Regions from separate parts of the Mycoplana sp. ABR4_002 genome, predicted to be linked through region 1. Evidence: predicted binding sites of a transcription regulator. Region 1 holds the regulator's gene; each other region holds the start of a gene.

Region 1 (7,799 bases):
TTTCAGGCGGCGGACGTGGCGATTGCCGCCTCGGGCACCGTGCTGCTGGAGCTTGGCCTTGCGCGGATACCGGTCGTCTCCTGCTACAAGCTGGACTGGATTGCCCGGCTCTTGACGCGCAAGATCAAGACTTGGACGGCTGCCCTGCCAAATCTCGTCGCCGATTACGCGGTCATTCCGGAGTACCTCAACGAGGTCGTCCGCCCCGGCAGCCTCTCGCGCTGGGCCGTGCGGCTGTCGCACGACACGATCCAGCGGCGTGCGATGGTGGAGGGGTTCGACCTGGTCCACGCGCGCATGCAGACGGCGCGCCCGCCCGGCGATCAGGCCGCCGACGTGGTTGTCGACCTGATCAAACAGAAAAAGCCCGGTCTGGTGTGACCGGGCTTTTTTCTTGTCGGCGTCCCGTCAGCGCTTGGAAACGGGGACGTAGTCGCGCTTGGGCGCACCGATATAGAGCTGGCGCGGCCGACCGATGCGCTGCTCCGGGTCCTCGATCATCTCGTTCCACTGCGCGATCCAGCCCACGGTGCGGGCGAGCGCGAACAGCACGGTGAACATGGTGGTGGGGAAACCCAGCGCCTTCAGCGTGATGCCGGAGTAGAAGTCGATGTTCGGATAGAGCTTCTTCTCGACGAAGTACTCGTCGGTCAGGGCGATCCGCTCCAGTTCCATCGCCACCTCGAGCATCGGGTCATCCTTGATGCCGAGCTCGCCCAGAACCTCGTGCGTCGTCTTCTGCATGATGCGGGCGCGCGGGTCGTAGTTCTTGTAGACACGGTGGCCGAAGCCCATCAGGCGGAACGGGTCGTTCTTGTCCTTGGCACGGGCGACGAACTCCGAAATCCGGTCCGGCGTGCCGATCTCGGCCAGCATGTTGAGCGCGGCTTCGTTGGCGCCGCCATGGGCCGGGCCCCAGAGGCAGGCGATGCCGGCGGCGATGCAGGCGAAGGGATTGGCGCCCGAGGAACCGGCCAGGCGAACCGTCGAGGTCGAGGCGTTCTGCTCGTGGTCGGCATGGAGGATGAAGATGCGGTCCATCGCCCGGGACAGGACCGGGTTGACGACATATTCTTCGCACGGCACGGCAAAGCACATGCGCAGGAAGTTGGAGGCGTAGTCGAGGTCGTTCTTCGGGTAAACGAAGGGCTGGCCGATGTGGTACTTGTAGGCCATCGCCGCGATCGTCGGCATCTTCGCGATCATGCGCAGCGACGCAACCATGCGCTGATGCGGATCGGTGATGTCGGTGGAGTCGTGATAGAAGGCCGAGAGCGCGCCGACGCAGCCGCACATTACAGCCATCGGATGCGCGTCGCGGCGGAAGCCGGTGAAGAAACGGCTCATCTGCTCGTGCACCATCGTGTGGTGCGTGACGCGATAGTCGAAGTCGTCCTTCTGGGCCTTCGTCGGCAGTTCGCCGTAGAGCAGGAGGTAGCACACTTCGAGGAAGTCGCCATGTTCAGCGAGCTGCTCGATCGGGTAGCCGCGGTGCAGCAGGACGCCTTCGTCGCCGTCGATATAGGTGATCTTCGACTCGCACGAGGCCGTTGAGGTGAAGCCGGGGTCGTAGGTGAACGTATTGGTTTGCTTGTAGAGCGTGCCGATGTCGACCACGGACGGACCGATTGTCCCGGATCGCAATGGCAATTCCACCTTGTTGTCACCGACCGTGACTTCCGCGCTCTTGCCCGTCATGAGGACCTCCATTCGCTGTAGGGTGGCACAGCTGTGCCAATATTGGGGCGTCCGCCTTGCTAGCCCATCCGCGACGCCCTGCCAACCTAGACCAAAGGTACGTTTGTGCGCTGCAAAACCAGACATTCCGGCATTGCAATATCTACTGTTCCTCGCCAGTTGCAAGCAACCTATGCGCGAGGATCCAGAATTGTGGAGGTGGCATCCTTTCTCAGAGCGGACGAATCCTGATCCCGGATATCCGATTGCAAATCTAAATCACAAGTTGCAGTATGGTGCTGTCGCGTGGATACGGTCGGTCCCATGGGGGAGGGGAGCAGCACCAAAGTCGAAAGGGCAGCCGCCATGGCGGCGCGGCTGCGTGTGGAGGCTGGTCCGGCCGGCCTGCTCACCAGGATCCTGTTGCCTGCGAAGCGAGTGGTTAGCCGCGGGATGGCCTCCTTCCGTCCGGCGACCCTCGCCGCCGTCTGGGAGATCGAGCGCGACCACGGCTTCGCCTTCCTGCTCGTTCCTGTCTTCATCGGAGCGGGCGCCTGGTGCTGGTATGTCGTGCCGCACGATCCGCCGCCCTGGCCGCTGCATTCGATGCTCGCCGCAACCGGGGCGGTGGCGCTTTGCCAGCGCCATCGCTCCGGGTTCGGCTCATTTGCGGCGCGCTGCATGTTCTTTCTGCTGCTGGGCATGGCACTGGCGGCATTCGAGAGCTGGCGGCTGTCGACTGTCCTGCTGGATCAGGCCGTGACGACGACGATCGACGGGCGCGTCCTCGCGCGCGAGGCCGACGACCGGGGGCGGATGCGCTACCGGGTCGCCGTGCGGTCAACGCGCGAGCCGGTGCTGCGCCGGCCACCCGAGGTCGTCAACGTGATCGCGCGCAGCCCGCACGACCCGATTCCGATCGGCGGAGGAATCGCCGGACGCGTGCGCATCGGCCCACCATCCGGGCCGGCGCTCCCCGGCCTCAACGACTTCGCCTTCGACGCCTACATGGCCGGCACCGGGGCCGTCGGCTTCTTTTACGGGAAGCCTGAAACGACGCCGCTGGACCGGCCGACCGGCCGGTCGTACTTGAGGCAGGCGCATGGCCTGGTCGCCACCTGGAGAGCTGCCATCACGCAGCACATCCGGGACAGCATCCCGGGCGATGCGGGCGCGATCGCTGCCGCGCTGGTGACAGCCGAGCAAAGGGGGATCAGTCCCGCCACCATCGAAGCGCTACGGCAGGCGGGGCTGGCGCATGTGCTGGCGATTTCCGGGCTGAACATGGTGCTGGCCGCCGGCACCTTCCTGGTCGGTGCCCGGCTGGCCCTCGCCGCCGTCCCCGGCCTGGCGGAATGCTTTCCCGTCAAGAAGGTTGCCGCCGTGGGCGGACTGGTCATGGTCAGCCTCTATATCCTGGTCTCCGGCGGCGCGGTGTCGGCCGTGCGCGCCTGGCTGATGATCGTGGTCATGCTGGTGGCCGTCATGCTCGACCGGACCGCGATCAGCCTGCGCAACCTCGCACTCTCGGCCGTCCTCATCCTGACGGTGACGCCGTCCGCGGTCACCGGGCCGGGCTTTCAGATGTCGTATGCGGCGACCCTCGGGCTGGTCGCCGGCTATGCGGCCTGGCGCGATCGCCGGCCCCTCGGCGACAGCTCGCGACCGGCCCGCCGCTGGGGCCCGTCGGCGATCGCGACGTGGTTCCTCGGCGGCGTGATGCTGTCTTCGTTGATCGGTAGCGCGGCGACCCTGATCTACTCCGTCGGGCACTTCCACCGGATCCCGGCCTACGGGCTGGCTGGCAACCTGCTCGCCATGCCGGTCATTTCCGTGGTGATCATGCCGATGGCGGTCGTGGCCATGCTGCTGATGCCTCTCCGCCTCGACGCCGTGCCGCTGGCGATCATGGGTTGGGGAATCGACCGCGTCATCGGTCTGGCTGGCTGGGTTGCCGGTTGGGGTGGCGAACTGCTTACCGGACGGCTTCCACCGCTGGCTTTCGCGCTGGTCGCCGCCGGCGGCGGTTTGATCTGCCTGTTCCGGTCGCGGCTGGCTTTGCTGGCGGTCGCACCGCTGGCGATCGGCGCCGGGGTCGCGCTTTGCGGACGCCCGGAACCGGCGGCTCAACTGCTCGTTTCGGAGGACGGGAGGCTCGTCGCGCTCGTGTGGGCGGGTGAGGTGGCCACAAACCGCCCGCGGCCGCCGGTGTTCATCTACGACCAGTGGCGACGCGCGCTTCGCCTCGGCGACCACCGCCCGCCGGCCTTGCAGAAGGCGGGGGAGCGAACGGTCTCCGGTGCGCAACGCTCCGGCGACGGGCGCAGCGACAACGACAGTCCGCGCGAAACGGGTGGACGCCCGGACCGGATAGGGGACGCCATTGCCCCTGGCCGGCAAGTGATGACCGGCGGGGGCGCGGCAACAGCGGCGAACGCGGACCTGCGCGCGGCGCTTGCCGTTGCGACCAGAGAGCGGCGATTCGTTTGCCGTCGGGGGGAATGGTGCGCCGGCGTTGCGCAGGCGGGCTGGCGCGTCATTGCCCTCGAGGATCCGGTCCATCTCGGCAGCGCCTGTGACGCCGCCGACTTCGTCGTGGCCCCCCAGCACCTGCGCACCGGCGCCTGCCGGTCGGGGGCCCTGCTGATCACGGCTCGCAGCCTGCGCCGGACCGGTGCGCTTGAAATCGCACCGGTGACCGATCCGTCAGGCGTGATCGGCTACAATGTTCGCACCGCGGTGACGACTCTCGGGCGTCCCTGGAGCCGCCACCGGCTGTATGACTGGCGGTCGAATACGTTCGAAACGCCCGCGGCAGCGCCGATCACTGATACCGGCGGATGAGTCCGACCAGCTTGCCCTGGATCTTGACCCGGTCGGGTCCGAAGATGCGCGTCTCATAGGCCGGGTTGGCAGCCTCGAGCGCGATCGAGGCGCCCTTGCGGCGGTAACGCTTCAACGTTGCCTCCTCGTCGTCGACGAGGGCGACGACGATCTCGCCGGGATTGGCCGCGCTGACGTTGCGGATGATGACGGTATCACCGTCGAGGATGCCGGCCTCGATCATCGAATCACCGCGAACCTCGAGAGCGTAGTGTTCTCCGGCGCCGAGCATCTCCATCGGCACGGCGATATCGTGGGTGTTGTTCTGGATCGCCGAAATCGGCACGCCGGCCGCGATGCGACCCATCACAGGCACCGACACGGAGCTTTCCACGCCGGCAGCGGCCGTTGTGGCCGGGGCAGGGGCCGGCTTGCCGAGGCTGCCCTCGATGACCGAGGGCGAAAACCCGCGACGCCCTGCAGGGCTTGGCGAATAGGCCTCGGGCAGCTTGATCACCTCGAGCGCTCGGGCGCGATTGGGGAGCCGGCGGATGAAGCCCCGCTCCTCCAGTGCCGTGATCAGCCGATGGATACCGGATTTCGAGGCGAGATCGAGGGCGTCCTTCATCTCGTCGAAGGACGGCGGGATCCCGGTCTCCTTCATCCGCTCGTGGATGAAAAGAAGCAGTTCCTGTTGCTTGCGGGTCAGCATTGGCTTTTCACCCAGAATCGAAACAAATCCAGAACGGACACTATCTGTTCCCAATGTGTTCCGCAAGTGGATAAAATTTCGTGAACACGGCGTGAAGTTATTGCCGCAGCGCGGTTTTCTTTGCGCAGGCCGGCCCGGCGAAGGCGCCGCAGGTCGGCGCCTTGACCGGGCCGATTGCCCGCTTGGAGGAGGCCGGATGCCTACCGCGGGCAGGCGGCGACGTAGCGCCGGCCATAACGGTCGCGGTAGTAGCATTGGCCAGGCTGGCCGGCCACATTTCCGATCACCGCCCCGGATACACCGCCGATCGCCGCGCCGATCGCCGCTCCGCGAACGTCGTTGGTGATCGCGCCGCCGACGATTGCGCCGGTCGCGGCACCAATGCCTGCACCCTTTTCGGTCGGGGTGCAGCCCGCCGCGGCAATCCCGAGCAGAACGAGCAAAATGGAAATCCTGATCATGCGCTTTCCTTCCTCTCTCGTTGGCAGTTAATCACGCCGGCCCGACGCGGCCCGAGCTTGGTAACGTGGTCGCGGTCCCGCTCGACCACAGCCAGCGCCACGCTCTTGCGGCGTGGCTGTGCGCGGACCCTTTGAAGATATAGGGCGGAGAAGGGGAGGACCTAGGGCGGGTGGGCGCAAATTGTCGTTGTCTGGCTGCAGCTTGGCCGGCGTGCCATTTGCCGGCGCGCATCGTCCCATGGCCGGGTAGGGCCAGGGGTAGTCCTTGATCGGATGCGTCGGCGCGACTATGGGCGTATTATCGGACGCGGCGTCGCGCCGACGAGTGGAAGAATTTCATGGACGAACGTGCCAAGCTGGACCTGACGGACGAGGGCCAGACCGGATCCTCCTCGGTCGGATCGCGGTTGCCACGGACCGTGAATCTGGCGCTCCAGGGCGGGGGCGCGCACGGGGCGTTTACCTGGGGCGTGCTCGATCGATTGCTGGATGAGCGCGACCTGTCCTACGAGGGCATCGTTGCGACCAGTGCCGGCGCCATGAACGCGGTCGTGCTGGCCTACGGGCTGGCGGACGGCGGTCGGCCCGGAGCGCAACAGGCGCTCGAGGCCTTCTGGCGCCGGATCAGCCAAGCGGCCGCCTTCAGTCCGTTGCAGCCGAGCCTGCTCGACCGGATGACGGGGTCGAAGACGCTCGACCATTCGCCCGCCTTCGTCCTGTTCGACATGGTGACGCGGCTGCTGTCGCCCTACCAGTTCAACCCGCTGAACTACAATCCGCTGCGCTCCGTGCTGGAGGAGTCGATCGACCTCGATGCGATCCGCAGGTCGCGCTGCTCGATCAAGCTGAACGTTTGCGCGACCAACGTGCGCTCCGGCAAGGTCAAGGTATTCTCGAACGACGAGATCTCGATCGACGCCGTTTTGGCCTCGGCCTGCCTGCCATTTCTGTTCCAGGCGGTCGAAATCGACGGCGAAGCCTACTGGGACGGCGGCTACATGGGCAATCCCGCCATCTACCCGCTGATCTACGGCTGCGAGACGCCGGATGTGCTGGTGGTGCACATCAATCCGCTCGAGCGGTCGGAGCTGCCGCGCAGTGCGACAGAGATCCTGAACAGAATCAACGAGATCAGCTTCAACTCCTCGCTGATGCGGGAGATGCGGGCGATCGCCTTCGTCACCGACCTGATCGAGTCGGAGGCCGGCAAGGCGCTTGGCCTGAAACGCATCTTCGTCCACAGCATCTCCGACGACGAAACGATGCGGGGTCTCAGCGCCTCGAGCAAGCTCAACGCCGACTGGAGCGCGCTGCTGGACCTGCGCGACCGCGGCCGGCAGTGCGCGGACGACTGGCTGGCGGGCAACTACGACGCGATCGGCAAGCGTTCGACAGTCGATATCCGCGCCCGCTACCTGTAGGGCGCCAGGTTCATGCATCATGCGATGCTCCGCCGGAGGAAGGGCTTCGGGCGGCGACGTTGGCAATTTCGTAACCGTCGGCAACCATAGTCGGCGCCATATTCAGAAAGTCATTTTTCAACATTGCTTTGATGTCGGCATGGACAAGTCCTACCTGCTTTCCGCAATTCTCCCGGTTATTTCCACAACCCTGTCGATCACGTTCCTCGCGCTCTGGCACCGCCAGCGGCAGCGGCTCTATGTCTTCAACTGGTTCCTGGCCTATGGCTGCGCCGCGGTCGGATCGTCTCTCGACATCGCGCGAATCCTGATCGACAACGCCGCGCCGGTCTCGGTTGCGGCGAACATGTTTCTCGTCGGGGTCGCATTCTTTGCGGTTCGCGGGGCGATCCTTCGCCATACCGGCCGGACATGCGATCGCATTCTCGTGCCGATCTACCTGGTGACGAGCATCGGGGGTGTGTGGCTTGGCGTCGTGGCACCGAGCATCGTGGGGCGCGGACTCGTATCCAGTGCGGGGGCGGCCATCATGTTCCTGCTCGCCGTACGGGTCATGGCGAGGCGGGCGGAAGCCGACAGGCTGGACCGCCTGACGATTGCGACGTTCGCCGTCTCGGCCGTGGTGCTGCTGGCGCGGCCGATGATCTCCTATCTCTACGAGGGGCCGCTGCAGGAGGAAGCACAGATTGCCGGCTCATTCTGGAT
Region 2 (7,799 bases), 430 kb from region 1:
GGCGCGGTGCTCGGAGGCGCGGCGGCGCTCGGGGTCGAGGGCGGCCTTGCGGTCGGCAAGCCCGCGGACTTCGTCAGCCTTCGGCCGCGGCACGAGCTGCCGCTCGCGGGCGACGCGCTGCTGGATGCCTGGATCTTCGCCAATGGCGCCTGCGTCGACGGCGTCTGGGTGCATGGCCGCAAGCTCGTCGCCGCTGGCCGCCATGTCGGGCGGGAACAGGTCGCGAGGGCCTTCGCCGAGGCGATGCGTGCGCTCGTCGCCTAGCCGCGGAGTTGATCGGCCGACCGGCCTTTCGTAGCGTGTACGTCGGTTCAACGAACAAAGGGGGGCGAGTCGTCTCCGGCATGGATGAGATCACAGACCCCGCCGTCGCTCCGAAGGAGCCGTCGCTGCACCAGCGCATTCTCGAGGACGTCGAGGGCAGGATCCTGTCCGGGGATTGGCCGCCGGGATACCGCATTCCCTTCGAGCACGAACTGACCGAGCAGTACGGCTGCTCGCGCATGACGGTGAACAAGGCGATCACCGAACTGGTGAAGCGCGGCCTGATCGAGCGGCGGCGCAAGTCGGGCAGCTTCGTCACCCAGCCGCAGGCGCAATCCGCCGTGCTCGAGATTCACGACATCGAGGCCGAGGTGCGCGGCCTCGGGCTGCCCTATCGCTATGAGCGCCTGTCGCGCGCGGAACGGGCGCCCAAGCCGGCGGAGCGCAAGCTGCTCGACCTGGCCCCGGGCGCGCGGCTGCTCGACCTCGTCGCCGTGCATCACGCCGGCGCGCGGCCGTTCTGCCTGGAGGAGCGCCTGATCAACCTGGCCTCGGTGCCGGAGGCGGCCAGCGAGCCTTTCAGCACTTCAGCCCCCGGCCAGTGGCTGCTCGGCCAGGTGCCCTGGAGCGCCGCCGAACACCGTATCCGTGCGGTGGGCGCCGAGCCGCGCGTCGCCGAGACCCTGCGGATTGCGCCCGCTTCCGCCTGCCTCGTAATCGAGCGCCGCACCTGGAGCGGCGGCGCCTACATCACCCATGTGCGGCTGACCTATCCGGGCGAGAGCCATGAACTGGTGGCGGAATTCGCGCCAACCCACCCCAAGAGCTGAACTCACGGGATCGTCAGTACCGAGGATTCCTTCTTGCGCAGCTTTGTCGAAGGGGCGAAGGGCGAGCGGAAGCCGTTGGCGTTGGTCAGTGTGATGAAGTCGGTTCCTTTTCCCGTTTCCAGCTCGTAGCCGCCGTCGGCGATCGTGATCGAGGCGCCGACGCCGACCAGTTCGGCAACCTGCCGGCGCAGGTCGTGAGGGATGACGATGCGGTCGAGCGCTGCGGCGATCGGATCCTGCGCGGTCGTCACCTCGACGATGCCGGGGTCCTTGATGCCGAGGCGGCTGCGCACTGCGTAGGGCAGGTCGTTGTCCATGGTCACGCCCAGCCAGTCGACATGCTTGCCGCTGACGTCGCGGGCGACGAGGAAATGGGTGCCGAGCTCGAGCTGCGGTTCGACGATGGTGACGTTTCCTTCGAGGATCGGCGCGAAATTGCTGCGCACGAACAGCTTGCCGTTCGGCGGCAGGTCGCGGCCCGCCTTGCGGAACACCGCCTCGGCAAGCATCGCTGTGAACGTGCCGTCGACACGCAGGCCCTCGGCGGTCTGGAAGGCGCTGATGGCGGCGATCGTCAGCGACCCGTGCTTGCCGTCCGGCTCGCCGGCATCGAAACCGAGGCCGTTCAGCAGGTCCTGCACGTCCCGGAGCGTGTCGCTCTCCGTGCGGCGGGTGACGAGGATGCGGACCGGATCGTCCGGCGGATTTCGCTCGAACGTCTCGGCGGGCGCCGGATCGCTCGTGACGACCGCGGCGGCGTCGGTGGCCGTCTCCAGCAGGGCCGGGCGCAGCAGCGCATCCGACAGCAGCGCCGTGTCGGTCAGCGGGCTTTCCGGATCGAACAGGGCCGGGTGGCGGATCGCCCGCGGCTCGACCTCGCGGCCTGTGATCACGACATGGCCGCCCATGCGGGTCATCCGGAAGAGCAGCCTGGCGAACTTAGGCGGCATGCGCACGCAGCCGTGCGAGGCGGGATAGTCCGGCACGTGGTCGGAGGCGTGCAGCGCGATGCCGGACCAGGTCAGCCGCTGCATGAACGGCATCGGCGCCTCGTCATAGATGTTGGAATGGTGCATCGGCTTCTTCTCCAGGATCGAGAAGATGCCGGTCGGCGTCGTGTAGCCGCCCATGCCGCTGGAGATGCGGCTGCTCGCCACCATCGCCTCGCCGTCATAGACCTTCAACGTCTGCTGGTCCCGCGAGACGATGACCTGCAGCGGCCCTTCGGTCGCGCCGGCAAGCGCGGTGGTGGCCGTCAGGGCGAGCAGTCCGATCCCGGTGGCGAGGCGCAAAAGCATGTGTCCCGTCCTTACGCGATACTGGGGGTCTGCCGAGGCTAGCGCCTCACCTTTAAGGAAGCCTATATGATCGCTCATCGTCGCGGCGGCGCAAGCAAAACCGCGGCGTATCGTTACCGCCGGTCCTTGCCGAAGGTGTAGCCGGTCTCCACGCTCTTCTTGCCGAACTTGTCGCGCAGTTCGTTGATCGCGGCCTCCGCCGCCGCGCGGCGGCCGGCGAGGGGGTCGACGAGATCGGGCGGATCGGCGCGCTGGGGGTCGCAGAGGTCGGTGACGCCGATGCCGATCAGGCGGAACTTGGTGCCGTCCGCCTCTTTCTTCAAAAGGTCCATGCCGATGCGGAAGATCCGGTCGGCGAGCATGGTCGGGTCCTCCAGCTTGCGGTTGCGCGTCCGGCTCCTGAAGTCGGCGGACTTCAGCTTCAGCACGACGGTGTGCCCGGCGATGCCGGCCTTGCGCAGCCGCGCCGCCACCTGCTCGCTCAGCCGCCGCAGGTGGGTGACCAGGTCGTCGTAGGCGGCGATGTCATCGAAGAAGGTCGTCTCGGACGATACGCTCTTGGCTGCGTCGTTCAGGTGGACCTCGCGATCGTCCTGGCCGCGCGACAGGTGGAATAGGCGCTTGCCCATGAGGCCGTAGCGGCGCATCAGCTCGCTCTCCTCGATCGTCTGCAATTGGCCGATCTCGCGGATGCCGTCGCGCTCCAGCGTCTCGGCGAAGGCCTTGCCGACGCCCCAGATCAGCCGGACCGATTTCGACCTCAGGAACTCGAGTGCTTCCGCCCGGCCGATGACGGAGAAGCCGCGCGGCTTCTGCAGGTCGGAGGCGACCTTGGCCAGGAACTTGCAGTAGGACAGGCCGACCGACACCGTGATGCCGATCTCACGTTCCACCCGCTGGACGAAGCGGGCCAGCACCCGGGCCGGCGGGTCGTGGTGCAGCCGCTCGGTACCCTTCAGTTCGAGAAAGGCCTCGTCGATCGAGAGCGGCTGGACCAGCGGCGTCAGGTCCTGCATCAGCGTGCGCACCTCGCGCCCGACGCGGACATACTTTTCCATGTCCGGCTTGATCACGACGGCCTGCGGGCAGGCCTCCAGCGCCTTGAACATCGGCATCGCCGAGCGCACCCCGTGGATGCGCGCGACGTAGCAGGCGGTGGAGACGACGCCGCGCTTGCCGCCGCCGATGATGACCGGCTTGTCGGCAAGCTCCGGATTGTCGCGTTTTTCGATCGAGGCGTAGAACGCGTCGCAGTCGATATGCGCCAGCGTCAGGCCGTAGAGCTCGTCATGGTAGAGCAGGCGCGGGCTGCCGCATTGCCGGCAGCGGCGCTGGGCCGGCGGCTGCCCGGCAAGGCAATCGCGGCAAAATCCCGGATGGCGCGTCTCGTCGTGCTGCATGATGGGAACAAATATTGAACATCGGCAGATTAGCTTCTAAGCTCGCGAGTCTCAAGACCCAGCAGAAGGGGTAGGCATGGAACCGGCCCACGCCGCCGCGCCGGCACCGCGGCACGACAGACATTGCGACGGCGCGTCAGAACCGCGCCGGACATCCGAAATGGGCCCGGATCAGGCGTTCGGCGTCGCGCCAGTCCTTCGCCCGCCGTATCGCCTGGCCCGGATCGGGCGCCATCGCCCGAAAGACCTCGTTGGCCATGAGCTGGACGAGCATGGCCTCCGGCACGTTCGCCTGGACCGAGCGATGATTGTGGTGGATGTCGTCGACAAAGGCCAGCGGCAGCGGCCTGGCGCGGTGCAGCGCGTGCACCACCGGGCCCTTCGCCGACTCCGTCGCGATCATCGGATAGGTCAGCCCGAGGCGGTCGAGCAGGCGCCTGCGCACGTGCGCGTGCCGCGGCGGCATGGCGGTCAGGAACACCACGTCTGCGTCGCGGCCAAGCGCGGCGAGCGTCTCGACCGCAAGGGCCGCTGGCGTCTGCCACTCCTCCTGCGCGGCGTAGAAATCCTCCTGCAGTGCGTCGACCACCGCATCGAGCGCGGTGGCGCCGGTCGCGGTCTCGACGATGTTGCCGTGCAGCCGGAAGGAGCGGGGCAGGAGGTCGTGACCACGCGAGCGCAGGAAGGCGCCGAAGGGCGAAAGGTATTCGAGGACGACCTCGTCGATGTCGCACACGACGAGCGGACGGTCGGCCAGCCGGATGCGCTGCGCCGCGGCCGGTCCGGCCGCCATCACCAGCCGCCGCCGGGTGCGCCGCCGCTGAGTACGGCGTGGGCGCGCACAACCTCTTCGGGTTTTGTGCTGCTTGCCTCGCAGAACGCCACCAGCGTCGGCTCGTGGCCCATGAGGAAGTCGATCAGGCCGGCGAGGAAGCCGCGATTTGTCGCCGCCGCGCGCAGTTCGGACGGGTCGACGCCGGTAAGTGCCAGAAAACGGGACAGCAGTTCGGGTTCGCCCGCAAGCCAGCTGAGCACGGCGATCGCCGTGGTTTCCGCGTCCGATGCCGGCGTATCTTTTTGGCGTTGCATGGCAATTTCCAGAAATTGTTACCTTTTAGTCAACCTAATGCCGCTAGCATCGCAGCCATCATGCTGGGTGAATTCGGCATTGCCGCAACTTATATCTCTCTTGGGGCGTTGCAAGGCTGGAGTGAGGGGCAGGGAAGTGTAATGCCGAAGCAGGTGATGATAGTCGAGGACAACGAGCTCAACATGAAGCTCTTCCGGGACCTCATCGAGGCATCCGGCTACACGACGATCCAGACGCGGAACGGCATGGAGGCGCTTGACCTCGCACGCCGTTACCGCCCCGATCTCATCCTCATGGACATCCAGCTGCCCGAGGTTTCCGGCCTCGAGGTGACGAAGTGGCTGAAGGAGGACGACGAACTGCACGTCATTCCGGTCATTGCCGTCACCGCCTTTGCCATGAAGGGCGACGAGGAGCGCATCCGGCAGGGCGGCTGCGAGGCTTACGTATCGAAGCCGATATCGGTGCCGAAGTTCATCGAGACGATCAAGACCTATCTGGGCGACGCGTGAGGCGGGGGCGGGACGGATGACAGCGCGCATTCTCGTCGTTGACGACATTCCCGCCAACGTCAAGCTGCTGGAGGCTCGGCTTCTGGCGGAATATTTCGACGTCCTGACCGCCATGAACGGTCACGACGCGCTGGCGATCTGCGAGGGCACCCAGGTCGATCTCATCCTCCTCGACGTGATGATGCCGGGGATCGACGGCTTCGAGGTGTGCGAGCGGCTCAAGGACAATCCGCGCACGGCGCATATCCCCGTGGTGATGGTGACCGCGCTCGACCAGCCCTCGGACCGGGTCCGGGGCCTGAAGGCCGGGGCCGACGATTTTCTCACCAAGCCGGTCAACGACCTGCAATTGATGTCGCGGGTGAAGAGCTTGGTGCGCCTGAAGACGCTGACCGACGAGTTGCGCGTACGCGCGGCCACCGCCGAGGCGCTCGGCATGGAGCCGGAGCAGGCCGGCACCCTCGGTCTTGAGCCGGGGGCGGTGCTGCTGGTCGACGGCCGCGCGAGCTCGCAGGAGCGCATCGTCCGCGCCTTGAAGCTGATCGCCGACGTGACCTGCATGTCCGATCCGCAGGCGGCGCTGTTCGAGGCGGCCGAGGGCGGATTCGAACTGGTCATCGTCAATTCCAACTTCGACGATTGCGACCCCTTGCGCCTGTGCTCGCAATTGCGGTCCCTGGAGCGGACGCGCTACCTGCCGATCCTCCTGATTGCCGAACAGGGCAACGACCAGATGGTGGTGCGCGCGCTCGACCTCGGCGTGACGGACTACCTGATGCGTCCGGTGGAACCGAACGAGCTTCTGGCGCGCAGCCTGACGCAGATCCGCCGCAAGCGTTACCACGACCGCCTGCGCGCCAGCGTCACGCAGTCGATCGAGCTGGCAGTGACCGACGGCCTGACCGGCCTGCACAATCGCCGCTACCTTGACGGACATCTCAAGATCCTGATCGACCGGGCCACGGCCCGCGGCCGCCAGATGTCCGTCTGCATCACCGACATCGACCGGTTCAAGCTGATCAACGACACCTACGGTCATGACGTTGGAGACGCGGTCCTGCGCGAGTTCGCGAGCCGCCTGCGCACCGCCGTGCGCGGGGCCGACCTGGCCTGCCGCTACGGCGGCGAGGAATTCGTGCTCGTCATGCCCGATACGCCGGCAGAGACCGCCGCTGCCGTCGCCGAACGGCTGCGGCTGACCATCGAACAGGAGCCGTTCCGGATCCAGGGCGTAAGCGCCGCCTTACAGGTCACGGCCTCCATCGGTATCGCCACGCTGCTACCGCATGGCGATGGTCCCGAGGCCCTGATGAAGCGCGCCGATTCCGCACTCTACGAAGCCAAGCGCACCGGCCGCAACCGCGTCGTCGCCGCGGCCGCGTAGCGCAGTCCGTCAATCCTGCGACCTGACCGGCGGGCTCGACCGGCAGCAGCGGCGCGGTGTGCCCCGTCGGTGCCGCACCGGGACCGTGGCGGTGGCGACACAGTGGTGCCGTCCCGTGCGTTATCCACAGGTTTCGCTCTTGTCTTTTCGGTAAAACTGATCACCGGTCAAATTCGGCCGCGGGCCTTGCCGCCGCGGAACCGGCTAACCCTTGTGTTGTGCCGGTCTCCGAGAAAAGAGATGTATAGGCAAATTTTTGCAATTCATATTACTGTTCGCGTTTGCTAATGTATTCAAGCTCTTCGAGCCGCAACGTGAATGGGGGTCACCTAGCGTCAGGATTTTCAATGCCGGTGGAATGCATCTGGGGGTTGTTGAATTCGCCGGTGAATTTTGTTGTGACAAATAACGTTTTATCCGCCTGAGTTCCCTGTGGTGAAGGCAATCGGATTAACTATAGCTGCCGGCCCGCCGCCGGGAGGCCGAAGATTTCGTTGATTTTTTTTTAATTTCGCGCAATCCTCTTATCAAGAACGGGCTGAAAAGCTCCGTACCGGTTACCCCATGATGCTAGGTCCGCCGCATCTCCTGGGTCGTGGGGTCGGCCGGCTGGTGACGACATAAGCGGAATCCTCGTGCCGTGGTCATCCCCAGCCGGCCCCCATTCGACGCCGCCCCCGAAAGGAGGCGGCGTTGTGGTTTTCCCCCGAGACTCATCGAATCCCACCCGGTGTGTGGCGGCCCTTCCGCTGGCGAGGCAACGAAAAAGGCGCGCCGCTCTCGCGACACGCCCTTCGAAACGGCCGTGCGAAACAAAGATTACTTGATCTTGGTTTCCTTGAACTCGACGTGCTTGCGTGCGACCGGGTCGTACTTGGTCTTGGTCATCTTTTCGGTCATCGTGCGGCTGTTCTTCGTCGTCACGTAGAAGTAGCCGGTGTCGGCCGTCGACAGCAGCTTGATCTTGATGGTGGTAGCCTTGGCCATGGTCGTCCTGCCTTTACAAAAACGAAGCCGTGGA
Region 3 (7,799 bases), 1.1 Mb from region 1:
TCACGATCGTCAGGATGTCGTCCATCCGCGCCGGCGCCTTGAAATCGATCTCCATCCGATGGACCACGAACATCAGGCCTTCCGTGTCGCCCTCGATCGAAAGCGCGCCCTGCTCGACGCCGAGGCAGCGCAGGTAGTCGGTGCGGCCGCGTTCCATGAAGTGCAGGTAGCGCGCGTGGTAGACGACACCGGAAAAGTCGGTGTCCTCGTAGTAGACGCGCTGGCTCAGCCGATGCCCCTCGGCCGTCAGTTCGCCCGAAAGGGCGTGGTCGAAAGTGGTCATTCTCAGGTCCGATCCGGGAAAATTCCACCGACTTGTGGAGGAAGGGCGGGGCAAAAGCAAGGATTGCACTCCTGTCATATTGGATCACTATGACCGGGACAGTTTTCAATGCGCGGAGATTTGCGATGGCGGCGGCGATGAAGATTGCGGTACTTGGCGGCGACGGTTTCGTGGGCTGGCCCACCTCGCTGCACTTGTCCAACGCCGGTCACGAGATCCACATCCTCGACAACCTTTCCCGCCGCTGGATCGACACCGAGCTCGGCGTGCAGTCGCTTACCCCGATGGATTCGATCCAGGAGCGCACGCGCGTCTGGCACGCCGAAACCGGCCGCCGCATCCACTTCCACCTGATCGATCTCGCCCGCGACTATGAGCTGCTGAAGAACTGGCTGCGCGAGGAGCAGCCGGACGCGATCATCCACTTCGCCGAGCAGCGCGCCGCGCCCTACTCGATGAAGAGCGACCGGCACAAGAACTACACGGTCAACAACAACGTCAACGCCACGCACAATCTGTTGAACGCTCTGGTGGAGACCGGCATCGACGCCCACCTCGTCCATCTCGGCACCATGGGCGTCTACGGCTATTCGACCGTGGGGGCCGCGATCCCCGAAGGCTACCTCCCGGTCGGCATCGAGACGATGGCAGGCGGCACCGCCACGCAGGAGATCCTCTACCCGTCCAATCCCGGCTCGATCTACCACATGACTAAATGCCTGGATCAGCTCCTGTTCCAGTTCTACGCCAAGAACGACGGCCTCAGGATCACCGACCTGCACCAGGGCATCGTCTGGGGCACGCACACCCAGCAAACGCGGATGCACCCGCAGCTCGTCAACCGCTTCGACTATGACGGCGACTACGGCACCGTGCTCAACCGCTTCCTGATCCAGGCCGCGATCGGCTATCCGCTCACCGTGCACGGCACCGGCGGCCAGACCCGCGCCTTCATCCACATCCAGGATTCAGTGCGCTGCATCGAGCTGGCGCTCCTGAACCCGCCCGCGCGCGGCGCTCGCGTCGAGATCTTCAACCAGATGACCGAGACCCACCGGGTGCGTGACCTGGCGAAGCTGGTGGCCGGCATCGGCGGTTCCGAGGTCGTCTTCCTGCCCAACCCGCGCAAGGAGGCGGCCGAGAACGACCTCGTGGTGGAGAACAGCAAGTTCCGGGGCCTGGGCCTCGACCCGATCACGCTCGAGGACGGCCTCCTCTCCGAAATCGTCGATGTCGCGAGGAAGTTCGCCTATCGAGTCGACCGCGCCCGCGTCCCGGCCGTCTCCGCCTGGACACGCGACATCGCCGCCACTCTCAACCACGATCCCGAGGGCCGGAGGCTCAAATCGGTTTCATGATGCCTGCACAGCACGTCGATCCGGGCCTCAGGCGGAGCGGGACGCCGCACAGCAACCGAGCCTTCGTCACGCTGGTGACCAATGCCGACTACGCCAGGGGGGCGACCGCGCTCGTGCGCTCGCTGCGGCGCACCGGTACCGGCGCCGACGTCGTCGTGCTTCACACGCCGCCGCTTGGCGATGCATGCCGCCAAACCCTGGCGGCGCTCGGCTGCCGGCTGGTCGAGGCGGACCTGCTGCCGCTGTCGGACGCCTTCAACGCCCGCCATGAACGCCGCGCCCTGCATGGCGCGGCCCCCTTCACCCGGGGCCGCAAGCCGGCGTTCCACACCCCGCTCGACAACTTCGTCAAGCTCCGGCTGTGGCAATTGACCGAGTATGAGCGCTGCGTGTTCATCGACGCCGATGCGATCGTATTGAAGAACATCGACCGGCTCTTCGACTATCCCGAGTTTTCCGCCGCACCGAATGTCTACGAGAGCCTGCAGGACTTCCACCGCCTGAACTCGGGGGTGTTCGTCGCCCGTCCGGAGGTTTCGACCTTTGCCGCCATGCTCGCCCGCCTCGACGGCCCGGATGCGTTCTGGCCGCGCACCGACCAGACCTTCCTGCAGACCTTCTTCCCGGATTGGCACGGCCTGCCGGTCTATATGAACATGCTGCAATATGTCTGGTTCACCATGCCGGAACTGTGGGACTGGAAAAGCATTGGCGTGCTACATTACCAGTACGAAAAGCCTTGGGAGGAAAATCACCCGAAAGCGGAGGTGCTGATGCCGCTGATCCGGCTCTGGCACGCCTTCTATGAGGGCGCGCCGATACCCGACATCGACGACCTGCCCAATCCGGCGCGACCGGCGGCCGACGCAACGACGCGCTTGCCGGCCGGCGAATGACGCGCGTCTTCGTCGCCGGCGGCACCGGCCGGGTCGGCCGGTTCATCACCGAGCACCTGCTCGCGCATGGCTACAAGGTCAGCGTCGGCGGGCGCACCGCCCCTCCGCCCGGCTTCTTCTCGCAGGACGTACCCTTCGTGCCGCTCGTCCTCGATCCCGACACCGACCAGATCGACGCCTTCGAAAACATCTATTATTTCGTCCATGCCGCGTTCTCGCACGTGCCAGGGAAGTACCGCGGCGGCGAGGGTGACGACCCGGCGGCCTTCCGCCGCGCCAATCTCGACGGTTCGGCCCGCCTGTTCGAAGACGCCAAGGATGCCGGCGTGCGCCGCTGTGTCTTTCTGTCGAGCCGCGCCGCCTATGGTACGCAGCCGCCGGGCAAGTCCTATCTCGAGCACGGCCCGGCCAAGCCGGACACACTCTACGGCCAGGTCAAGCTCGATGCCGAGCGCAGCCTGCACGCGCTCTGCGCCCACGACTTCGTTACCGCCAGCCTGCGGGTGACCGGTGTCTACGGGCCTGCGGCCACGGGACGGCAGCACAAGTGGCAGGGCCTGTTCGACGACTACCTCGCCGGTCGGCCGGTCCCGGTCCGTGCCGGCACGGAAGTGCATGGCGACGACGTCGGCGCAGCGGTTCGGCTGATGCTGGAGACCGACCCGGCGCGGATCAATGGCGACACCTTCAACGTCGCCGACATCCTCGTCGACACCAACACGATCCTCTCGGTGGTTCGGGAACTGTCCGGCTGTCCGCACCCGTTGCCGCCGCCGGCGGACCTCGAGGCCTTCAATGCCATGGCGACCGACCGGATCCGGATGCTCGGCTGGAGCCCCGGCGGCCGGCAGCGACTGCGGGCCACGATCGCAGCCCTGCTTGCCTGACCAAGGCGGCGCCACAAAACCAACCGTTCAACCGAGTTCCACGACGGTGATCTCCGGCGGCGATCCGAAGCGGATGGGCGCGATCGAGCAGCCGAGCCCGGCGGAGACGACGATGTCGTGTCCCTGTTCTGTCACCTGCCCATAGGCATAACGGTTGCCGTAGGCCGAGGGCACGACGGGCGTGTAGCCGAGCAGGCGGACCTGGCCGCCGTGGGTGTGGCCGGACAGGGTCAGGCAGACGCGCGTGGGCACACGCGGAAAGACATCCGGTTCGTGCGCGAGCAAGATCACGGGCGCCGTGTCGGTGACCTGCGCCAGCGTTCCGTCGAGGTCGTCGAGCCCGGCGAAGGACTTACGTCCCCAGCGCTTTCCCGGCCTTAGTGCAAGCTGGTCCTCGAGCCCGGCCAGCCAGAAGGCATGCCCGTCCTTTTCCAGCCGCCTGGCCGTGTTGGCGTAGACGGAGATGCCGACCTCCCTCAGGGCGCGGTGCCCGAACGTGTCGCCGCCCCCGGCCGCCTGCGCCGCAAGGTCCTCCCACCAGTCGTGGTTCCCCATGACGGCATGGACCCCAAGCGGTGCCCGCAGAACGGACATGGCCTTCGCCCAGTCCTTGGAATGAACGTAGCTGGTCACCAGGTTCATCCCGGACGCGTAGTCGCCCAGCAAGACGACAAGGTCGCCGTCCAGCGCGTTGGCGGCCTCGCAGATGCGTGCGATGCGCGCGACACTCATCCACGGCTCGCAGGCGTGGATGTCGGCAAGCGCGACGATGCGAAGCTTCAGCCCTTCCGGCCAGTTCGACGGCTGCAGCCGGTAAGTCGCCGTGTGGAGCCGGAGCATCGGCTCGATGCCGAAGGCATAGCTGGTGGTGGCAAAGCCGGTGAAGACGAGGCCGCCCAGGGTCTTCAGCAGTCCGCGCCGGCTGATCACGTCAGCTCTCCTCGGAAAACAGCCGGAACTGCGTTGCTTCGAGGTCCTTCGGCGGTTGCAGCCCCAGGTGCTTCCAGGCGTTCGCCGTCAGCACCCGGCCGCGCGGCGTGCGCTGGATGAAGCCCTGCTGGATCATATAGGGCTCGATGATGTCCTCGATCGCGTCTCGCGGCTCCGACAGCCCGGCGGCGATGGTCTCGATGCCGACCGGCCCACCGCCGAAGTTGTGAGCGATCATCGACAGGTAGCGCCGGTCGAGCTGGTCGAGACCCATGTTGTCGACCAGGAGCCGCGTTAGCGCCTCGTCGGCGATCGCCTTCGTCACTGCCTCGGCCTTTGCCACCTCGGCGAAGTCGCGCACCCGGCGCAGCAGGCGTCCGGCGATGCGCGGCGTCCCGCGGGCGCGGCGCGCAATCTCTCGCGCACCCTCGTCGGTCATGCCGAGCCCCATCAGCCGGGCGCCGCGACGCACGATCGATTCCAGTTCCTCGACGGTATAGAAGTTCAGCCGGACGGGAATTCCGAAGCGGTCACGCAGCGGTGTCGTCAGCAGCCCGAGCCGCGTCGTCGCCGCCACCAGCGTAAACTTCGACAGGTCGATCTTGACCGACCGCGCCGCCGGCCCCTCGCCGATGATCAGGTCGAGCTGGAAATCCTCCATCGCCGGATAGAGGATTTCTTCGACCGCGGGATTGAGCCGGTGGATCTCGTCGATGAAGAGCACGTCGCGCTCTTCGAGATTGGTCAGCAGCGCGGCAAGGTCGCCGGCCTTGGCGATCACCGGCCCCGAGGTCGAGCGGAAATTAACGCCGAGTTCCTTTGCCATGATCTGCGCCAGCGTCGTCTTGCCGAGCCCCGGCGGGCCGACGAACAGCACATGGTCCAGTGCCTCGCCGCGGTTCTTGGCCGCCTCGATGAAGATCTTCAGGTTCGCGCGTGCCTCCGCCTGGCCGGTGAAGTCGTCGAGCGTCTGCGGGCGCAGCGCGGCGTCGATGTCTTCGCCGCGTCGTTCGGAGGAGATGAGCCGTGCGACTTCGGTCATGTCAGAAGTTCCATTCCGGGAATGCGGCCTGCCGCCGTCGCCTCGCGTGTCTTGATCGTGGTGCGGCCGGTCGCGGTCACAAAGGCCGACAAGGTCTCCGCGCACTCTGCTTCGAACGCGTCCGATGATAGGAAATTCCGCCGCGACAAGGAAGTCACCGCGCCAGTTCCTTCAGCCCGAGGCGGATCAGCCTGGCGCTGTCGGCGCTCTCGCCGCCGTTCTTCAGCGCCGCGGCCACCGCGTTTGCCGCCTGGTCGCGCGAGTAGCCGAGATTGGTCAGCGCCGAGACGGCGTCGGCGACCGGCGCCGGTGCGACGCCCTCGCCGATCTCCTGCTTCAACCCGATCGCCGGCCCGGCCTCGCCGGCAAAGGCCGGCGCCTTGTTCTTCAGCTCGGTGACGATGCGCACCGCCACCTTCGGCCCGACGCCCGGCGCACGCGACACCGACGTCTTGTCCTGCAGCGCGATCGCATTGGCGAGTTCGCCCGGCGTCATCGTCGACAGCACCGCCAGGGCTACCTTCGACCCGACCCCCTGCACGCTCTGCAGCAGGCGGAACCACTCGCGCTCCGTCCCCGACAGGAAGCCGAACAGCTTCAGTTGGTCCTCGCGCACATAGGTCTCGATGAACAGCACCGCCGCCTCGCCGGCCGAACCGAGTCTGGACAGTGTCCGTGCCGAGCAGAAGGCGACGTAGCCGACCCCGTGCACGTCGAGCACGACATGGTCCTCGCCGATCTCGTCGATCGTGCCCTTCAACTTGCCGATCATCGGGCATTCCTCGTCGTTGGCGTCGTCATGGATGGGTCTCCGGCGTGATCAGGTCGGCTGCCGGGAACAGGGTCGATATCCGGCATCAGGGCATGTCAAGAACAAACTAGCCCGCCAGCGCCGCCAGCCGGCCCTTCAGACTGTTGCGATTGTGCGCGTGGCAGATGGCGATGGCGAGCGCGTCGGCGGCGTCGTTGCCTTTGAACTCGGCCTTTGGCATCAGGACCTTCAGCATCATGTGGATCTGCTGCTTCTCGCCGTGGCCGACGCCGATTACCGCCTTCTTCACCGCGTTCGGAGCATATTCGGCGACCCGCAAGCCCGCCCGCGCCGGCACCAGCATGGCAATGCCGCGCGCCTGCCCCAGCTTCAGCGTCGCCGTCGCGTCCTTGTTGACGAAGGTCTGTTCGACGGCCGCCTCGTCCGGGCGATAGGCATGCACGATCTCGGCCAGCCCATCATGAAGCTGGCACAGCCGCGAAGCCAGGTCCATCTCGCCGTCGGACATCACCGTGCCGGAAGCGACGAAACGCAGCGAGTTGCCGAGCATTTCGATGACGCCCCAGCCGGTGCGCCGGAGCCCCGGATCGATACCGATGATGCGAATCGTGCCTTGCATGGTCGAACCCTAGTGAACATGACGCGACCCTGCCAGCGAAATGTGAACAAAACAAAAACATACAGACTGGGCCGGCGGAACGCGGACCCAGGCTTGGAATTGAGAAAATTGAACCTACATGGTTCGCAGTTCAATTTTGCTCACAACGAGGCGACCATGGCGGCCTTTTCGATCCTTGATCTCTCTCCGGTCATCGAAGGCGGCACGGTCGCCCAGTCGCTGGCCAGCTCGCGCAGGCTGGCGCAGGAGGCGGAACGGGAGGGCTACAGCCGTTTCTGGCTGGCCGAGCACCACGGCATGCGCGGCATCGCCAGCGCGGCGACTGCCCTCGTCATCCAGCACGTCGCAGCCGGGACGAACACCATCCGCGTCGGCTCCGGCGGCATCATGGTGCCCAACCACTCGCCGCTGGTGATCGCCGAACAGTTCGGCACGCTCGAGGCGTTGTTTCCCGGCCGCATCGACCTGGGCCTCGGCCGCGCGCCTGGCACCGACATGGCCACGGCCCGCGCCCTGCGCCGAAACCTCGAAGCGGCGGCCAACGACTTTCCCCAGGACGTCGTCGACCTGATGGCGCTGCTCGGTCCGATCCAGCCGGGCCAGAAGATCGTCGCGGTGCCCGGCGCGGACAGCAACGTGCCGGTCTGGCTGCTCGGCTCCAGTCACTATTCGGCTCACCTCGCCGGCATGCTTGGCCTGCCCTTCGCCTTCGCCTCGCATTTCGCCCCGGACATGCTGTTCTCGGCGCTGGAGATCTATCGCGAGCGCTTTACCCCGTCGCCCCACCTCGACAAGCCGCACGTGATGGTCGGCGTGATGGGCGTGGCCGCAGCCACGGACCAAGAGGCCCGCCACCTGTTCACCTCGATGCAGCAGTCGTTCGTCGCGCTGCGCCGCGGCGCCCCCACCGTGTTCCCCGCGCCGGTCGACAGCATGGAGGGTCTGTGGAGCGAAAACGAACGCATCATGGTCGACCACACGTTGCAATATGCGGTTGTCGGCGGTCTGCGGA
Region 4 (7,799 bases), 780 kb from region 1:
CCGACGAGCAGCAGCGGCCGGGTGCCGATATCGTTGCCGAAGGCGAACTTGTCGATGAACAGGTAGGCGAGGATCAGCGCGCTGAGCGCGCCCGCGGCAAGGCCGATCGAGCCGAAGAAGTGGCCGGGGCGCGCCTTGTAGCGCATGAAGAACAGCACCGACAAGAGGTCGAGAATGACCCGGAAGGTGCGCGATATGCCGTATTTCGACGTCCCCAGCGTGCGCGGATGGTGTGTCACCACCATCTCGCCGATCCGCGAGCTCGGCACCACCCCCGCCACCCAGGCCGGGATGAAGCGGTGCATCTCGCCCATCAGCTTCACCTGCTTGATGATCGAGGCGCGATAGATCTTCAGGCTGCAACCGTAGTCGTGCAGGCGCACGCCGGTGATCCGGCCGATCAGCGCATTGGCGCACCAGGACGGGATCTTGCGCAGGAAAAGCCCGTCCTTGCGGTTCTTGCGCCAGCCGACCAGCAGGTCGAGTTCGCGCTCGTCGAGCGCCTTGGCCATGGCGCGGATGTCGGCCGGGTCGTTCTGCAGGTCGCCGTCCAGCGTGGCGATCAGCCGGCCGCTGGCGGCGTCGATCCCGGCCTGCATGGCGGCGGTCTGGCCGAAATTGCGCTGCAGTTCGATGATCACCAGCTTCAGGCCCGGCCGCTCCAGCAGGCCACGGGCGCGGGCGAGCGTGGCGTCGGTGCTGCCGTCGTCGACGAGGATCAGTTCCCACGGCTTGTCGAAGCCCTGCATCGCCGCGCAGACGCGGTCGATCAGCAGTTGCACGCTCTCTTCCTCATTGAAGACGGGGACGACCAGCGACATCTCGACCGCGGTCGGGGCCAGCGCGATCTCGGGCTTGGTGGGCGAATTCTCTTGCACTTACGTTTCTCCACTCCGGCGGAGTTCTTTCCGTCCGCGGTTCGTGTTACCACGCGCTCGCAGCCTTTCAGGGAAAATCAGCACTATATGACTTCAGCGCCGAATTCCAGCCGACGTCCGTGGCTATCCCGCCATGCCATGAGCCTGCTGACGATCGCCTGTCTTCTGGCCTATCTGGCCTTTGTCGAGTGGCAGTGGGGCTGGGCGCGGCTGCTGTCGCAATGGGACAGGGTGGGGGCGGGGACGACGCTGGCGGCGCTGCTGCTTTTGACCGCGACCCACCTCGTTCGCGCCCAGCGTATCCACGACTACTTTCCCGCCGAAACGGCGGGGCGGTTCCTCAAGCTGTTCCACCTGACCCAGGTGCACAACCTCCTCAACATCATGCTGCCTTTCCGGGCGGGCGAGACGAGTTTTCCGCTGCTGATGCGATCGCAGTTCGCCGTGCCGCTGGCGCGGGCCACGGCCGCCTTGCTGGTCATGCGCCTGCTCGACCTGCACGCGCTGTTGGCTGCCGCCGGCCTCGGCCTTGTGCCCGGTGCGGCGAACGGGGCGCTCGCCTGGCTCTTGTGGACCGCGTTCCTGGTCCTGCCCCTTGGCGCCTATGCCGCCAAGGGATCGATCTTCCGCCGGCTGCACGGCGCCCTGCCACAACGCCTGGAAAAGCTGCTGCGCGAGGTCGAGGCCGGGATTCCCGCGTCGCCCGCGGGCTTTGTCCGCGCCTGGGCCTTCACCGTGCTGAACTGGGGGGTGAAGGTAGTGGTGCTGGCCTGGGTCCTGGGCCTGCTCGGCGTCTCGCCCTTCGCCGCCACCTTCGGCGGCGCGCTCGGCGGCGAACTGTCCTCGGTACTGCCGGTGCATGCCCCCGGCGGCGTCGGCACCTATCCGGCCGGGATCGCAGCCGGCGCTGTCGCCTTCGGCGCGCCGGGAGGCGCGGCCGCGCTGCCGGCGCTCGGGGAGGCGGCCGTCAACGCGCATCTTCTGATCGTCGCGAGCGCCTGCGCCGGCACGGCGCTGTCGATCGTGCTCTCCTGGCTGCCGGCCAGGGCGTCGTGACGGCCTACTGGAAGGCCGTCTCGAAGAAGCTTCTCAATTTGCGCGAATGCAGCTTCTCGGTCGGCATGCCGGCGAGCTTTTCCAGCGCCCGGATGCCGATGCGCAGGTGCTGGTTGACCTGCGTGCGATAGAACGCCGTCGCCATGCCCGGCAGCTTCAGTTCGCCGTGCAGCGGCTTGTCGGAGACGCACAGCAGCGTGCCGTAGGGCACGCGGAAGCGGAAGCCGTTGGCCGCGATCGTCGCCGATTCCATGTCGAGCGCGATCGCACGCGACTGCGACAGCCGCTTCACCGGACCGCGCTGGTCGCGCAGTTCCCAGTTGCGGTTGTCGATCGTCGCCACGGTGCCGGTGCGCATGATCCGCTTCAGGTCGTAGCCCTCGAGCCCGGTCACCTCCGCCACCGCGCCTTCGAGCGCCAGCTGGATTTCCGCGAGCGCCGGAATCGGCACCCAGACCGGCAGGTCGTCGTCGAGCACGTGGTCCTCGCGCACATAGGCATGCGCCAGCACGTAGTCGCCGAGCGTCTGGCTGTTGCGCAGCCCGGCGCAGTGGCCGAGCATCAGCCAGGCGTGCGGGCGCAGGACGGCGATGTGGTCGGTGATGGTCTTGGCGTTGGAGGGGCCGACGCCGATGTTGACGAGCGTGATGCCGCCGTGGCCCTTGCGCTTGAGGTGGTAGGCCGGCATCTGCGGCAGCCGCGCCAGCGTCAGGTCGGTGTCGGGCTTGTCGTTGCCGGCCTGGGTGGTGACGTTGCCGGGCTCGACGAAGGCGGTGTAGCCGTTGCCGCCCTCGGCCATCTGCAGCCGGGCCCAGGCGCAGAACTCGTCGACGTAGAACTGGTAGTTCGTGAACAGCACGAAGTTCTGGAAGTGGTTGGCGCTTGTCGCCGTGTAGTGGCTGAGGCGGGCGAGCGAGTAGTCGATGCGCTGGGCGGTGAAGGCCGCCAGCGGCGACGGCTCGCCGGGACCCGGCTCGTAGGAGCCATTGGCGATCTCGTCGTCGGTGTTGGTCAGGTCGGGCGCGTCGAACAGGTCGCGCAGCGGCACGGTGATGCTCTCGGCGATCTCCGCCTCCACATAGGCGCCCTCGCCGAAGGCGAAATGCAGCGGGATCGGCGTCCTGGATTCGGACACCCTCACCGTGACGCCGTGGTTGCGCATCAGGTGCCCGAGCTGTTCCTTGAGGTAGTGCCGGAACAGCTTCGGCCGGGTCACGGTCGTCGAGTAGACCCCCGGCGAGGCGACGTAGCCGTAGGACAGGCGCGAATCGACGTGGCCGAAGCTGGTCGTCTCGACGCTGACCTCGGGATAGCAGGCGCGATAGCGGCGCTCCGCCGCGCCGACCCTGGCCAGCCCGGCAAAGGCGTCGGTGAGAAAGCGGGTGTTGCGCTCATAAAGTTGCTGGAGGCAGTCGACGGCCTGCACCGGGTCGTCGAAGGACCGGGGCTCGAAGGGCTCCGGCGTGGCGAAGGGAAGGGCGGTTCGGGACAAGATCGGTTCGCTCATGAATCACTATAGTTTCCGGGATTTTCGCACGCAAACGACAAGATGCAACGCCCTGCCGCCGGCGATGCGGGCCGTTCGTCGCGATTTGCGCAGGAATCAACGCGGACCGGCGAGGATGACCACCGCGCCGGCGACCGCGATCGCGGTGCCGGCAAGGTCCCACCGGTCGGGCGACACGCCTTCTGCGAGCCAGAGCCACAGCAGCGAGGCGGCGATGTAGATCCCGCCATAGGCGGCATAGGCACGCCCCGCCGCGCCGCTGTCGACGAAGGTCAGCAGCCAGGCGAAGGCGGCGAGCGACGCCATGCCGGGGAGCAGCCACAGCGCCGAGCGTTCCAGCCGCAACCAGGCCCAGAAGGAGAAGCAGCCGGCGATTTCCGCGATCGCCGCGGCACAATAGATCAGGATGGATGGCATGCGGCCCCCGACAGGTGTGCGCAAGCCTTAGCGCACCGTCGCGGGAAAAGGAAACGCATTGCGCGGGCAGCGCGTCAGCTCATCGCCTGGCGCTGCAGCGTGACGAACAGCACCAGGCCCGCTCCCTGCTTGCCGATGCCGAGGCTGCCGTCGCTGGCGGCAACGGACAGGGCGGCGAGCGGAGCGACCATCAGCGCGGTCAGGACGGCGATGCGAAGGCTGACGGCGATGCTCGTGAGAAGCGCGGTCAACATGATGTCCGTCCTTTCCAGATCTGGTGCGTCAGAGCGCAGGGGGGCAGATGGAGGGGATGGCGCAGGCGCTGGCCGTGCCGTAGCGCTGCTTCTGCTCGTGCCGGCGCGCATCGCTCTCGACCGCAGCCGCGACCGAGATGGCGAACACGGTCATGAGCAGCGAGATGATTGTCAGCCGGCGGGCCAGAATTTCCATGATTTCGTCCCCTGAGTGTCGTTTGTGACGCTTTCTCGCATGAGGCGACTGAACGCGTGCTGAGGGGGCGGTTCATCTGGCGTTCAGGAATCGGGCACCGGCGGCGCCGCACGCATGGCGTGGTTGATCGCCGCTCGCCTTGAACCGGCGGGCGGTCGTCGCTAAGTCAGCCGGACAGCGAAGGAGCAATGCATGACCACACCGATCGAACTCTACTATTGGCCGACGCCGAACGGGCACAAGATCACGATCATGCTGGAGGAACTCGGCGTTCCCTACGAGGTGAAATACATCAACATCGGCAAGGGCGAGCAGTTCGCGCCCGATTTCCTGAAGATTGCCCCGAACAATCGCATGCCGGCCATCATCGACCCCGACGGGCCGGGCGGAGAACCGATTTCGGTGTTCGAGTCCGGCGCCATCCTGCAGTATCTCGGCCGCAAGTACGGCCGCTTCTACCCGGCCGACGAGCGTGCCCGCGTGCAGGTCGAGGAATGGCTGTTCTGGCAGATGGGCGGGCTCGGGCCGATGGCCGGCCAGGCCCATCACTTCCGGCTGTACGCCCCGGAGAAGATCGAGTACGGCATCAACCGCTATACCAACGAGGTCAACCGGCTCTACGGCGTGATGGACCGTCGGCTGGCGGACCGCGACTACCTCGCCGGCGACTATTCGATCGCCGACATGGCCAGCATCGGCTGGGTGCGGCCCTACGAGAACCAGGGCCAGACGCTGGAGGATTTCCCCAACCTGAAGCGCTGGTTCGATGCCGTTCTCGCCCGGCCTGCGGTCCAGCGCGGCATCGAGGTCGGCCGCGAGGAGCGCGAGCGCCAGAAGAGCTTCGCCGAGGACAAGGAAGCCCAGGCGGTCCTGTTCAACCAGCGCGCCCGTTGAGCCGCCCCTGAACGCAGGAGCCGGCCGGTCCCGGTGGGGACCGGCCGGCTCTCGTCGCGCGGTGCCCCGCGCCTCGTTCGCGCGGCACCGCCGAACGGGTCAGAGCCGCGACCAGCTCTGCGACTTGCAGAAGACCTTCAGCACACAGCCCTTCATCTGCAGCGAGTTGCCGTTGACCGAGCCGGAGCCGCTATAGGTCTTGTCGTCGGCCGGATCGGTGATCGAGCCGCTGTATTCGCCACCGGCGCCCGACAGCTCGCCGATCCGCTTGCCGGCGAACTTGCCGGTTTTCAGAGTGATGCAGAAGCCGCCGCCGCATTTGGCGATCGCCGCGGTCTCGCCGCTTGCGGTCTTCCAGTCGCCTTCGATCGGCTCGGCGGCCAGGGCCGCGCCAGAGAGCCCGAGCCCGAGGGCCGCGCCCAGAATGGCCATGCGCATCATGTCTCTTCCTCCTGTTTTCCGGGCCGGCCGCCGCCTTGGCCGCGGCCCGTGCGCCTCCTCCGACGCCGGCGCAGGCTATATGACGCACACGTAAGGGTAAATCGCCTTTCGCCGCGGCCCTGCGGTTTTTCCGCCGTCTTCGGTCGTTTCGGCAAGCGGATTGCGTGCCCGCCCCATCCGGCGATCGGTTTCGTGGTTAGCGATTGGTTGAAATCGGAAGTTGAAAATTCCGTAAAATTTGAAGCGGATCGACGCTGTTCCAGCCTGTGCGATGCTTAACGAAAACCCAAGTTTACCAAGTGTTTGAACTTTGTTTGTCGCAAATTAAGCATGCATTTTAAGTACCCGTTGAAAGCGTGCCGGCATAGTGGGGCCATAAGACGAGCACGGGGAAAAACCGGCCGCAAAGGTCTTCGAAGACCGAATGCCGCAGAAGACGGCACGGCTTCGAAAGGCCCGCAAGACAGGGCGAATGCACAAGAAGACGAACAAGACAGGGACAATGACAATGGCACGCTTCGAAATGCGAAACACCGAAATGGCCGCCATGATGGGCGGCGAGACCCGCGCCGACACGTTCTGCGAAATGGGTCTCATGTATGCGACCGGGCGCGGATGCGCCGTCGATCTGGTCGCCGCTCACAAATGGCTCAACATCGCCGCCATCAAGGGGTGTGATCGGGCCGCCGAGCTGCGCGCCGATCTCGCCGCGACCATGACCAAGGGCGACCTGGCGCTGGCATTGCGCGCCGCCCGCGACTGGATGACGACGCATTGACCGAGGGGCGGGCCACCGGTAGGCGGTAGGAGCGAAAAAACTTAGACCTTGCAGGGGTCTCGCTGTCCAACGACGCCCTGCTGCCTACCGGCTGCTGCCAAGCGCCCTCAATACCTTCGGTAGCGCCTCGTCGAACAGCGCCAGCTCGGCCTCGGGGCCGACGCTGACGCGGATGCAGCGGTTCAGCGGCTCGACGCCCGGCATGCGCACGAACACGCCGTGCTCCATCAGCCCGTCGACGACGGCGCGGGCATGGCTGCCGTCGCGGCCGCAGTCGATCGCGACGAAATTGGTGGCCGAGGGCAGGGGCTTGAGGCCGTTGCCGGTCGCGGTCGCGGCGATCGTCTCGCGCGCGGTGGCGATGCGGCCGAGGACGTCGCGCAAGTAGCCCCGGTCCTCCAGCGCCGCCAGCGCTGCCGCCGTCGAGATTCGCGGCATGCCGAAATGGTTGCGGATCTTGTCGAACGCCTGCGCATTGCCAAGCGTGCCGATCGCATAGCCGACACGCGCGCCGGCAAGGCCGTAGGCCTTGGAGAAGGTCCGCATCCGCAACACGTTGTGCTGGCCGATCAGCGCCTCGACCGCCGGCGTCGACCCGGCCGGCGCCGTCTCGCAATAGGCCTCGTCGAGAACGAGCAGGCTGCGGTCGGGCAGCGCCCGGGCGAAGGCCACGACGCTGCCGGCGTCCCACCAGCTGCCCATCGGATTGTCGGGATTGGCGAGGTAGACAAGCGGGGCGTCCTCGCGCCGTGCCGCGGCAAGCAGGCCGTCGAGATCCTCCCGGTCGTCGGCGTAGGGCACCGTGACGAGACGTCCGCCATAGCCGTTGACGTGATAATTGAAGGTCGGGTAGCCGCCGAACGAGGTCACCACCGGCGTGCCGGGCTCGACGACGAGCCGCACGACCTCGCCGAGCAGGCCGTCGATGCCGTTGCCGATGGCGATGTTGTCGCGAGAGACGCCGTGGTGCAGGGCCAGCGCCTCGCGCAACTCGAAATTCTCCGGATCGTTGTACATCCAGGTCTCGCCGGCCGCGCGCCGGATCGCTTCCAGCACCGACGGCGCGGGGCCGAAGCCGCTCTCGTTGGCGCCGATGCGCGCCCTGATCTTCACCCCGCGCTGGCGTTCGATCGCCTCCGGCCCGACGAAGGGCACGGTGGACGGCAGGGCGTTGACGGTGGGGGTGAAGCGGGAAAAGCCGGACATGGTGTGCGAATACCTTTGTTGGACACGAGAGGCGGCGGTGCCGCCGTGAGCCGGCCAGACTAGAGCATCCTGCGCGTGTTTGAAAATAGGCCCGGCCCGGCTAGGGCCGGCAGGTGTCCCGTTCGACGTGCGGGAGGCTTTCGGCCTGCCGCAGGGGTCAGTTGCCCTGGAA

Evidence for each region. Region 1 encodes LexA, which represses DNA repair genes until DNA is damaged. Its sites were predicted from a motif close to TGTTCNNNNTGTGTTCNG; they were not measured.
Region 2: ACXAGF_RS07610 (DNA polymerase IV) is a predicted target of LexA. The motif match lies at 3,796-3,813, and genes of this name have one in related genera.
Region 3: ruvC (crossover junction endodeoxyribonuclease RuvC) is a predicted target of LexA. The motif match lies at 6,830-6,847, and genes of this name have one in related genera.
Region 4: ACXAGF_RS05975 (sel1 repeat family protein) is a predicted target of LexA. The motif match lies at 6,128-6,145, and genes of this name have one in related genera.

What each region holds. Positions count from the first base shown of each region.
Region 1 is NZ_JBSWVO010000001.1:2,026,003-2,033,801, reverse strand. It holds gene ACXAGF_RS09880 (lipid-A-disaccharide synthase) at 1-381, shown strand, start outside; gene gltA (citrate synthase) at 409-1,698, opposite strand; gene ACXAGF_RS09870 (ComEC/Rec2 family competence protein) at 2,131-4,521, shown strand; gene lexA (transcriptional repressor LexA) at 4,502-5,212, opposite strand; gene ACXAGF_RS09860 (YMGG-like glycine zipper-containing protein) at 5,413-5,673, opposite strand; gene ACXAGF_RS09855 (patatin-like phospholipase family protein) at 6,012-7,094, shown strand; gene ACXAGF_RS09850 (GGDEF domain-containing protein) at 7,234-7,799, shown strand, end outside.
Region 2 is NZ_JBSWVO010000001.1:1,593,848-1,601,646, forward strand. It holds gene ACXAGF_RS07595 (formimidoylglutamate deiminase) at 1-264, shown strand, start outside; gene hutC (histidine utilization repressor) at 345-1,094, shown strand; gene ACXAGF_RS07605 (L,D-transpeptidase family protein) at 1,097-2,392, opposite strand; gene ACXAGF_RS07610 (DNA polymerase IV) at 2,506-3,792, opposite strand; gene ACXAGF_RS07615 (hypothetical protein) at 3,929-4,585, opposite strand; gene ACXAGF_RS07620 (DUF3572 domain-containing protein) at 4,585-4,881, opposite strand; gene ACXAGF_RS07625 (response regulator) at 5,023-5,394, shown strand; gene ACXAGF_RS07630 (PleD family two-component system response regulator) at 5,411-6,778, shown strand; gene rpmG (50S ribosomal protein L33) at 7,598-7,765, opposite strand.
Region 3 is NZ_JBSWVO010000001.1:3,161,673-3,169,471, forward strand. It holds gene ybgC (tol-pal system-associated acyl-CoA thioesterase) at 1-283, opposite strand, end outside; gene ACXAGF_RS15090 (NAD-dependent epimerase/dehydratase family protein) at 421-1,641, shown strand; gene ACXAGF_RS15095 (glycosyltransferase) at 1,638-2,537, shown strand; gene ACXAGF_RS15100 (NAD-dependent epimerase/dehydratase family protein) at 2,534-3,424, shown strand; gene ACXAGF_RS15105 (metallophosphoesterase) at 3,452-4,354, opposite strand; gene ruvB (Holliday junction branch migration DNA helicase RuvB) at 4,356-5,396, opposite strand; gene ruvA (Holliday junction branch migration protein RuvA) at 5,551-6,168, opposite strand; gene ruvC (crossover junction endodeoxyribonuclease RuvC) at 6,275-6,787, opposite strand; gene ACXAGF_RS15125 (LLM class flavin-dependent oxidoreductase) at 6,944-7,799, shown strand, end outside.
Region 4 is NZ_JBSWVO010000001.1:1,247,179-1,254,977, forward strand. It holds gene ACXAGF_RS05935 (glycosyltransferase family 2 protein) at 1-821, opposite strand, end outside; gene ACXAGF_RS05940 (lysylphosphatidylglycerol synthase domain-containing protein) at 966-1,934, shown strand; gene ACXAGF_RS05945 (AMP nucleosidase) at 1,939-3,441, opposite strand; gene ACXAGF_RS05950 (YnfA family protein) at 3,538-3,858, opposite strand; gene ACXAGF_RS05955 (hypothetical protein) at 3,933-4,112, opposite strand; gene ACXAGF_RS05960 (hypothetical protein) at 4,141-4,308, opposite strand; gene ACXAGF_RS05965 (glutathione S-transferase N-terminal domain-containing protein) at 4,501-5,202, shown strand; gene ACXAGF_RS05970 (DUF2147 domain-containing protein) at 5,302-5,643, opposite strand; gene ACXAGF_RS05975 (sel1 repeat family protein) at 6,152-6,421, shown strand; gene ACXAGF_RS05980 (pyridoxal phosphate-dependent aminotransferase) at 6,506-7,627, opposite strand; gene ACXAGF_RS05985 (PilZ domain-containing protein) at 7,785-7,799, opposite strand, start outside.